3 regions of the Streptomyces sp. NPDC039423 genome follow, and region 1 is predicted to be linked to each of the others. Evidence: riboswitches for the same ligand, from Rfam matches in the RefSeq annotation. Region 1 holds a riboswitch; each other region holds the start of a gene.
The links. Region 1 has a riboswitch for cyclic di-AMP ahead of ACZ7LK_RS15790 (LysM peptidoglycan-binding domain-containing protein). Riboswitches for the same ligand answer to the same signal wherever they lie in the genome.
Positions count from the first base shown of each region.

Region 2: linked by a shared signal. The riboswitch ahead of ACZ7LK_RS30530 (M23 family metallopeptidase) and the one ahead of ACZ7LK_RS15790 (LysM peptidoglycan-binding domain-containing protein) in region 1 are both predicted to bind cyclic di-AMP.
Region 3: linked by a shared signal. The riboswitch ahead of ACZ7LK_RS20295 (transglycosylase family protein) and the one ahead of ACZ7LK_RS15790 (LysM peptidoglycan-binding domain-containing protein) in region 1 are both predicted to bind cyclic di-AMP.

Region 1 is NZ_JBVKAH010000004.1:358,555-361,818, reverse strand. It holds gene ACZ7LK_RS15800 (polyamine aminopropyltransferase) at 1-849, shown strand, start outside; gene ACZ7LK_RS15795 (hypothetical protein) at 878-1,042, opposite strand; gene ACZ7LK_RS15790 (LysM peptidoglycan-binding domain-containing protein) at 1,197-1,985, opposite strand; cyclic di-AMP (ydaO/yuaA leader) riboswitch at 1,989-2,157, opposite strand; gene ACZ7LK_RS15785 (SpoIIE family protein phosphatase) at 2,781-3,264, opposite strand, start outside.
Region 2 is NZ_JBVKAH010000014.1:4,087-7,350, forward strand. It holds gene ACZ7LK_RS30515 (XRE family transcriptional regulator) at 1-48, shown strand, start outside; gene ACZ7LK_RS30520 (DUF6126 family protein) at 69-185, shown strand; gene ACZ7LK_RS30525 (tyrosine-protein phosphatase) at 201-1,013, opposite strand; cyclic di-AMP (ydaO/yuaA leader) riboswitch at 1,626-1,786, shown strand; gene ACZ7LK_RS30530 (M23 family metallopeptidase) at 1,788-2,696, shown strand; gene ACZ7LK_RS30535 (SGNH/GDSL hydrolase family protein) at 2,869-3,264, shown strand, end outside.
Region 3 is NZ_JBVKAH010000006.1:104,146-107,409, forward strand. It holds gene eno (phosphopyruvate hydratase) at 1-439, opposite strand, end outside; gene ACZ7LK_RS20295 (transglycosylase family protein) at 748-1,452, opposite strand; cyclic di-AMP (ydaO/yuaA leader) riboswitch at 1,456-1,630, opposite strand; gene ACZ7LK_RS20300 (transglycosylase family protein) at 1,891-2,805, opposite strand; gene ACZ7LK_RS20305 (cytochrome P450 family protein) at 2,986-3,264, opposite strand, start outside.

The sequences.
Region 1 (3,264 bases):
GACCCCATCGTGCACGCCGAGACCACGCCGTACCAGGACATCGTGGTCACCCGCTCCACCGCCTTCACCGGGCAGCCCGACACACGGCTGTTCCTCAACGGCGACCTCCAGTTCTCGTCCGTGGACGAGTACCGCTACCACGAGGCGCTGGTCCACCCCGCGCTCGCCGGGAAGCGCTCCTCCGTGCTGATCCTGGGCGGCGGAGACGCGCTGGCCCTCCGGGAGGTTTTGCGCTACGACGACGTGGACACCGTCACCCTCGTCGACCTCGACCCGGCCATGACACGGCTGGCCCGCACCTTCGCCCCGCTGCTCGACCTCAACCGGCACGCGCTGTCCGACCCGCGCGTCACCGTCGTCAACGCCGACGCCTTCAACTGGCTGCGGGACGCCACCCGGCGCTACGACGCCGTCCTCATCGACTTCCCGGACCCGGACACCGCCGCCCTCGCCAAGCTGTACAGCGTCGAGTTCTACCACCTGCTGGGCCGCGTCCTGACCCCCGACAGCCGCGTCATGGTCCAGGGCGGGTCGCCGTTCTTCGCGCCCAAGTCGTACTGGTCCATCGCCGCCACCATCGGGAAGGCCGGCTACGCGACCACCCCCTACCAGGTCGACGTCCCCAGCTTCGGCAACTGGGGCTTCGTCCTCGCCACCCCCGGCGCCGACGGCCCGCCCCCGAAGCTGCGCCTCGCGGCCGACGCCCCGCCGCTGCGCTTCCTCGACGACGACGTCCTCGCGGCCGCCACCGTCTTCCCCGTCGACCGGCGCCCCCAGGACGTCCGCGCCAGCACTCTGATGGACCCGGCGGTGCTGGAGTACACCCGCCACGAGTGGCAGAACTACTGAGCGTGCCCGCCCGTGAGGGCGGCAGGGGTCAGCCGCGGCGGGGGCGCTGGCAGGCCGGGCAGGGCCGGTCGTGGCCCTGGGCGTCGATCACGGTGCCCCATTCGCCGCAGTCGTGGCAGTTCCGGGCCAGGGTGATGTCGATGCGGAGGGCGGGGGCGGGGGCGGGAGCGGTCGGGTCGGCTTCGTGGGCCATGCGGGAAAACTCCTCGTACAACGCGGTATGCGTAAGTTTGCACGATTTGGCATGGTTATGCAATGCCGGTGCGGTGGTGCGGTGGTTCCCGGGCGGAAACGCCGGCGGGGCCGGCCGCGAGGGTGCGGCCGGCCCCGGTGCGGGAGCGGGAGGATCAGTACGGGCCGTTGACGTTGTCGATCGAGCCGTACCGGTCGGCCGCGTAGTTGCAGGCGGCGGTGATGTTGGCGACCGGGTCGTAGAGGTCGGTCGAGGTGCCCGGCACGTGGTAGGCCTCGAAGGTCGGGGCGATCACCTGGAGGAGGCCCTTGGAGGGCGTTCCGGCCAGGGCGTTGGAGTCCCAGTTGTTGATCGCGAGCGGGTTGCCCGAGGACTCGCGCATGATGTTGCGGTGGATGCCCTCGTACGTGCCGGGGATGCCGTGCTGGGCCATGATGTCCAGCGCCTCGCGGATCCAGCCGTCCAGGTTGTCCGGGTAGGACACGGCCTTGGCGGCGGCCGGGGCGGCCTGGCGTACGGCGGACCGGTCGGCGCGCTCGGGGGCGGCGGAGGGGCGCGCGGCCGCGGCCTTGCCGGCGATGGTCAGCTTCAGGCCGGGGCGGATCAGGGACGGGTCGGCACCGATGGCCTTGCGGTTGTCGTCGTAGAGCTTCTTCCAGCCGCCGCTCACCCCCTGCTCCCGCGCGATCTTGGACAGGGAGTCGCCCGCGACGACGGCGTACGTGACGGTGCCGGCCTTCTTGGCGGCGGTCGTGGCGGCCGGCGCGGCGGACACGGCGGTGGTGACCGCGTGCACGGCGCTGGGCGCCGCGCTCGGTGCCGCCTCGGCGGCCGTGGCACCGATCATCGGCAGCGCGAGCGCCGCGCCACCCGTGCCCGCGGCCAGGAGGCGGCGTGCGAGCGGGCTGTTCTTGGCACGACGGTGCTTACCCTTTGCGGGCATGGCGAAATTCCTCTCCGTCGCCTGCGAGGTGAGCTGTCGGGTTCGGACGGGAGATGTCCGGCCGTGGTATTCACCACGACTTCACCCCGAGCCGTTCCGGTGTGATCCGGGCCGGCGGCTTACCTGGGTCCCCCGCTCCTGCCGTTGGTCCGTGAGTGGGTGGGGTTACCGGACGGCGGCAGGATTCGGCGGTCCATCCGGATTGAGGGGACCGTAAGCGAGAGAGGCCGCACGGAACAAGGCTGGAATTCCACACGCGCGGTTACCGCCGTGAAGTGGTGGACCGTCAACTTCGCAGTTCCCATACGGAAATACGGGCATGTGCGAGGGCTCGTGGAGGCAGGGCGCGGTGATGCTTATCACGCGGACCTCGGAAGGGCGACAAGTCGCCTATGTATGGCTGGACATGGGCACATGCCGCGTTACCGGCTTAGAGCCCATCGCGGGGTAAATGGGGCGTAAGGCTGCCGACTGGGCGGGTGATCGCCGGTCACTCGCGAGGAGCGCCGGGCGCGAACCACGGATGGCCGCCCCGATCGACACTCCCGTGGATCCCCGGGAACGAGCGGCATCGGCCCCCTTCCCACATTCACGCCTCGCGAAAGCAAGGCGGAGACGGGCCGAGTCCTGTCGACGGCGTCCGGAGCGGACGCGGCTTCTTTCCTGCGGCGGTCCGGTCGTCCATTGATCCACGCGTACCGGCCGGCCCGTGGTAACGCCGCGATCATTCAGGAATTCGGCGCCGGCGGGAAAGGAGCAAAACGGCCCTCGTCCATTCGGCGGGAATGGATCACTTCACCAGGAGATGTCGTCCAGCATCAGCTCCACCGGCTGCCGGGGCCCCGCGGACGGGGACTGCTCGGTCCACATGACCTTCCCGGTCGGGGTGTACCGGGTGCCCCACCGTTCGGCGAACTGGGAGACCAGGAACAGTCCCCGCCCACCTTCGTCGGTGGTGGCCGCGCGCCGCAGGTGGGGGGAGGTGCTGCTGCCGTCCGACACCTCGCAGACCAGCCGGCGCTCGTACAGCATCCGCACGCGGATGGGCTCCGAGCCGTACCGGATGGCGTTGGTGATCAGCTCACTGAGCATCAGCTCGGTGGTGAACCCGATGTCCTCCAGTCCCCACTGCTCCAGCTTCCGGCCGCACGCGGCCCGGACGCCGGCGACGGCCGCCGGGTCGGCCGGCACGTCCCAGTCGGCGACCCTGGACGGGTCGAGCAGCGTGGTGCGGGCCACCAGCAGGGCGATGTCGTCGCGGCGGTGCGGCGGCAGCATG
Region 2 (3,264 bases), on a different contig from region 1:
AGCCCCGCGGCCGACCTGTGCCTCGGCGCGGGCGTCCACCGCCGCTGAACCGATCGGAGAGATCCACCATGACCCAGGAACGGACGTTCCCCCGCGGGCTCGCCATCCGGCTCTTCGCCTACCTGGTCGCGGGCCACCTCTTCGCGGCCTTCCTCTACCTGCTGTTCGCCCTCGGCGCCGAGTAGGACGTCTCCGGTGGATCAGGCCTCGTCGAGCAGCCGCTCGCGCAGCCGCTCCCGCGTGGCGGGGCTGAGCCCCAGCCCTTCCGTCAGGTAGCGCTCGGTCGACCCCCAGGTCTCCTCGATCGTCGCGAAGGCCGCGTCCAGGTACTCGACGCGGGCCTCGAAGAGGGGGTTGAGCAGCTCCATGACCTGCGGTGACATCGCGGAGGGGGAGTCGTCGCTGCGGCGCACCCGGTAGCGGCGGCGGGGGTCGTTCGACTTGAGGTAGTCCTCCTCGATCGCCTCCCGCTCGACGCCGACGGCCAGCAGGGACACCGCTATGGACAGTCCCGCCCGGTCCTTGCCGGCCGCGCAGTGCATCAGGGCCGGGACGCTGTCCTCGGCGAGCGCGTGGAGGACCCGGCTGTGCTCGGCCGTGCGCTCGCGGATGATCATCCGGTACGAGGCGGTCATCCGGGCGGCGGCCTTGCCGTCGGCCAGGAGAGCGCGTAGCTGGTCGAGGTTCCCGTCGCGGACCATGGCCCAGAACTCGGCGCCGTCGGCCGGGTCGGAGAGCGGGAGGTTCACGTTGCGGACCCCGGGCAGCTCGACGTCCGGGCCTTCGATCTTCTGGTCGGCGGCGTTGCGGAAGTCGAAGATCGTGTGGAGGCCGAGGCCGGCCAGGAAGGCGGCGTCCTCTCCCGTCGCGTGCGCGAGGTGTCCGCTGCGGTAGAGCCTGCCGTGCCGCACCCGCCGGCCGTCCACGGTCGGGAGCCCACCGACGTCACGGAAGTTGCGGACTCCGGTCAGCTCGGGCTCGGTCGACGGGACCTGCGGAAGCTGCTGCGTCACGGGGGCTCCTCCGTGTCTGCGGTCGGCGTCGGGCACCGACAATCTCGCCATCCGACGATACGACATCGGTTCGTGACGCGATCAATCTCCGTGCAGGTCGCACATTCGTTGCCCCGCGCAGGTCAGCGACCGGCGGGGCACGCGTCGCGGCTGGGCGGGGCGGTGCCGCCGGGCCGGGGCGGAGCCGCGCGACCCGGGTAGTGGGGGAGGTGTAGGCATCTGTCCGGATTGGTCATCATTGGTCGACCCGGAGTCGGGCTGTCGACATGGCTTGGTGTGGTGCATGGGGATGAAGGTATTGCGGAGGTCCGTCAAGTATTGGGCTGTCTGTCCGTATTGGGGGATTGGGGATAACGTGCCCTGGTCGCGGGGGAGATGACCCCGGCCACGTGAGCAGCGTCATAAACGTGACGGTCCGTGGCGGAGGTCGATTCCTAAATGCCGTGCCCACAGCGGAAATACATGATCCGCAATGGACGCAGGGTGACCGGAATTCCATGACCGCCGAACCTTCCCGAATGCGGGTCGGAAAGCGGCGGCTTGTTCAGGCCGACCCGGCTCGCTTAACGTCACGGCAATCCGGCCGGACCGCCGAATCCTGCCACCGGTCGGAATTCCCACCCACCCACGCGTGGCAGGAGCGGGGGACCCAGGTAGTTCGCCGGCCCGGAATTTCCGGGACCCGGCTCGGGGTGAAGTCGCGTCCATGGCGCGGCCGGACAACTCCAGTCCGAACCCGACAGCTCACCTCGCAGGCGCCGGAGAGGAAAAGCCATGCCCGCGAAGGGTAAGCACCGCCGTCCCAAGTCCAGCCCCATCACGCGTGGTTTCGTCGCCGCCGGAACCGGTGGCGCCGCCATCGCCCTCCCGCTGCTCGGCGCCACCGGCGCACACGCCGCGCCGGCCGCAGCCCCGGCCACCGCCCCGCAGGCGGCCGTCACCGCCGCCAAGGCCGCCCCCGAGGCCGCCGCGAAGAAGGCCGCGCCGCGCACGTACACCGTGGTCGCCGGCGACTACCTCTCCAAGATCGCTTACAACAAGAACGTCAAGGGCGGCTGGCACAAGCTCTACAAGGACAACCGCCAGGTCATCGGCGAGGACCCCTCCCTGATCCTCCCGGGCATGAAGCTCACCCTCGGCGCCAAGTCCACCGCCGCCCCGGCGAAGCCCAAGGCCGACGACACCCGCGCCGAGAGCCGCGCGTCCCGCTCCGCCGCCAAGACCGAGGCCCCGGCCAAGACCCAGGCCCCCGCCCAGGCCGCCCCCCAGGCCAGCGGCTCCGGCTTCACCGCCCCGGTCGACGCCGGCGTCACCACCCCCTACCGGGCCTCCGGCTCGAGCTGGTCCTCCGGCTACCACACGGGCGTCGACTTCGCCGCCTCCTCCGGCACCACCGTCAAGGCCGTCGGCCCGGGCACCGTCGTCTCCGCCGGCTGGAGCGGCGCGTACGGCAACGAGGTCGTCATCCAGCACGCCGACGGCAACTACTCGCAGTACGCCCACCTCTCCTCGCTGTCCGTCTCCTCCGGCCAGACGGTCGGCGGCGGCCAGCAGATCGGCCTGTCCGGCTCCACCGGCAACTCCACCGGTCCGCACCTCCACTTCGAGATCCGGACCAGCCCCAGCTACGGCTCGGACATCGACCCCCTGGCGTACCTCCGCCAGCACGGCGTCTCCGTCTGACACCTGCCCCTGACGGCATCACGAGCGTGAGGCCTCCGCCCGGCACCCCTCCCGGTGCCGGGCGGAGGCGTATTCCGGCTTGGGTGAATCTTGACCGGTGGGAAATATCACGCCCCGTCAACCCCTCCTTACGGTCGCGTAAGTCACATCCCCGGGTGAAGGATGTGTCCCCGTGGCAGACGATTCGGGATTCAGAGACAGTGACGTGTTCGGGTCGTACGCGGCGATCGGTGACAGCTTCACCGAAGGCGTCGGAGACCCCGGCCCCGACGGTACGTTCGTCGGCTGGGCGGACCGCCTCGCGGTGCTCCTGGCGGACCGGCTGCCGGAGCACCAGGGCTTCCGGTACGCCAACCTCGCCGTACGCGGGCGTCTCCTCGACCAGATCGTCGAGGAGCAGGTGCCGCGAGCCAAGGAACTCGCCCCCGACCTGGTGACCTTCTGTGCCGGCGGCAACGACATCATCCGCCCCGGCAGCGACCCGGACGAGGTCGCCGAGCGCTTCGAACGGGCCGTCGCCGATCTGACGTCCGTGGTCGGCACCGTCCTGGTGACCACCGGGTTCGAC
Region 3 (3,264 bases), on a different contig from region 1:
GAACGGGCAGCAGGTGCGCGTTCGGGCCGCCCAGGTAGCGGAACAGCGGGAGGTCGGACGCCTCGGAGGCGGCGTGCGCCACGGCGAGGGAGACGCCGAGGATGGCGTTGGCGCCGAGCGAGGACTTGTCCGGGGTGGCGTCCAGGTCGAACATCGCCTGGTCGATCAGCCGCTGCTCGGTGGCGTCGTAGCCGACGAGCTCCGGGCCGATCTGCTCGATGACGGCGAGGACGGCCTTCTCGACACCCTTGCCGAGGTAGCGGTCCTTGTCACCGTCGCGGAGCTCGAGGGCCTCGAACGCTCCGGTGGAGGCACCGGACGGGACGGCAGCACGGCCGGTGCTGCCGTCGTCGAGGCCGACCTCGACCTCGACCGTGGGGTTGCCTCGGGAGTCCAGGATTTCCCGGGCTACGACGACGTCGATGGACGGCACGAGCATCTCCTTCTGGGATGTGACGCAAAATGTGACGCATGCGGTGCAGGGTCTCTTCGGCCTTGCGGCAAGAGCCTAACCGGCCCGGGAGCCGTGACCAGCCGACGCCCGCCTCCTGGGACGAAAAAGGGCTCACGAGGCCGCTTCACGGACATAACGCCACGAAACTTACCGACGAGTAGTTCGCGTGTGCGGGGGGTCGCTCAAGCGCGCGACCGCACGTGTGCGCGGAGCCGCTCAGGCGCGCGAACGGGAAGACCCCGGCCCGGCACGCACGGGGGAAGGGGCGCGCCGGACCGGGGTGGTGTGCGGGGTCAGCTCAGGTGGAGCTGCTGACCCGGGTAGATCAGGTCGGCGTCGTCGACGATGTCCTTGTTCAGCTCGAAGAGCTTCTCCCAGCCACCGGAGACCTTCTTCTCGGCGGCGATGGTGCTGAGGGTGTCGCCGGCCTTCACCTTGTACTCGCCGTCACCCTTCTCGACCTTCTTGCCGGTCGGGGTGGTGACGGTCTTCTTGGACTCGGCCTTCGGCGCGGCCTCGGCCTTGGGCGCGGCCTTCGGCGCGGTGCGCTTCTCGCTGCGCGTGGTGGGCTGCTCGGCCTCGCGCTCCTGCTGCGGCTGGGCCTGCTCGGCGCCGCCGTCGTAGGAGGCGCCGGACAGACCGACGCCGCAGCTCGGCCAGGCACCCTTGCCCTGGCTGGCGAGGACCTTCTCGGCGATCTCGATCTGCTGGGACTTCGAGGCCTGGTCGGCGGTCGAGGCGTAGGCGGTGCCGCCGTACGCGGCCCAGGTGGACGCCGAGAACTGGAGGCCGCCGTAGTAGCCGTTGCCGGTGTTGATGGACCAGTCGCCGCCGGACTCGCACTGGGCGACCTTGTCCCACTCGGCGGAGGTGGCCGCCGAGGCGGAGGTGGCGCCCAGCAGCGGGGCGGCGACGGCGACGCCGGTGATGCCGGCGAACGCGGCGAATCGGGCGGCCTTGGAGGGGCGACGGTGCTTGGCCTTGCCGGAGAACAGCATGGGACATCTCCTCACCGACGCCTGCGAGGTGAGCTGTCGGGTTCGGGCGTGAGCTGCCCGGCCGCGCGGCACCGTGGTGCGCGCGGCTTCACCCCAAGCCGTCCCCGTGCCATGTCTCCATGGCCGGGCCCGGCACGTACCTTGGGTCCCCCGCTCCTGCCTCCGGCGCGTGAAGCGACGACTGTTCCCAACGGCCGGCGGCAGGATTCGGCGTTCCGGTCGATGGGGCCCGCGGTGGCGAGCGGTCACGACCGTAGACACAGACCTTCCCGAAGTTCAAAGACGGACATCGGGGTCAATCCGCCCTTATGCGACGGCCCTTGACGGGCGTTTACGCAGGTGAAGGGCGGATTGTGCGGTTCCGTCGCTCCCGGAACGCCGATCGGTGTGAAGAGATTCATGTCTCACTTACACAGAAGCGGACATAGGGGCGGATACCTACGGCTGATCGGCCGTCAGCTCCAGGCTCTGACCGGGGACGATGAGGTCCGGGTCGGCACCGACGGTGTCCTGGTTGGCCTCGTAGAGGGCCGGCCAGCCGCCGGGGACCTTCTGCTCCTCCGCGATGTCGGAGAGGTTGTCCCCGGGGCGGACGGTGTACGCGCCGGGCGCGACGCTGCCCGGGTCGCGTGTCGCCCCGTCACCGCGCGAGGGATGCCCGTCCGTTTCGCGCCCCGTGGCCGAATCGCCGGTCCCGTCGGGGCCGGTGGCCTCCAGGCCGCCGTCACCCGCCGTGGCACCCGGGACGGGCGGGGCGGTGGGGTCGGCCGGGGCGGTGGGGTCGGCCGGAGCGGCCGGCTCCGTCACCGGAGTCTCCTCCTTGGCGGCCTCGCCCCGGTGCTTGCCGGTGCCCGGGGCCGGGCTCGCCGGCGCGCCGGGCGCCGACGGGGCGGGCTCGGCGGGCAGCGGGGTCCCGGCCGGCTTCGACGGCGTGGGCTTCGCGGGCGCGGCCGGATCCTCCAGCGTCTCGGCCGGGTCGGGCGCGTCCGTCGTCCCGGGGGCCGCCGGGGCGGCCGTCGTGGGGTCGGTGGCGGTCGCCTCGGCGGCGCCGCCCAGGCCCGCGATGGGGGCGCAGGTCTCCCACGCCCTCACTCCGGTCGCGGCGTAGACCTTTTCGGCGACCAGGATCTGCTCGCTGCGGCTGGCGAGGTCGGGGCGGGCGGCGTGGGCGAGGCCGCCGTACGACTCCCAGGTCTCCTGCGACATCTGGAGGCCGCCGTAGAAACCGTTGCCGAGGTCGGCGCTCCACATGCCGCCGGACTCGCACTCGGCCACCCGGTCCCAGGTGGCGGCGTCGGCCGCCGACGCGGAACCCGCGCCGAGCAGCGGGAGCGCGATGGCGGATCCGGTCACCCCTGCCGCGACGACGATGGCGGGGGCTTGACGGGGTCGTCGGTGCCGGCCGTTCCCGGAGCGCATGCGGTGCTGCCTTTCGCGTGACTGCTGAGGTGACGGTGAACGTAGCGGCATTCGAACGTCAGTCACAAGTCGATGCACCGGAGATTACGCGAAGATCACAGAAATGACGGACCGTCAGCCGCGGGACGGGACGAACGGGGTGAACTCCACCGGAAGCGTGCGCAGTCCACGCATGATGAGCCCGCCCCGCCACCGCAAATCGGCCGGATCCACCGCAAGCCGGAGGTCGGGCAACCGGGTCAGCAGCGTCGCCAGCGCGGTCTGCCCCTCCAGCCGCGCGAGCGGCGCGCCGAGGCAGTAGTGGATGCCGTGCCCGTACCCGAGGTGCTGGTTGTCCCGCCGCGCCAGGTCGAGCGTGTCCGGCTCGGCGAACCGCTCCGGGTCCCGGTCCGC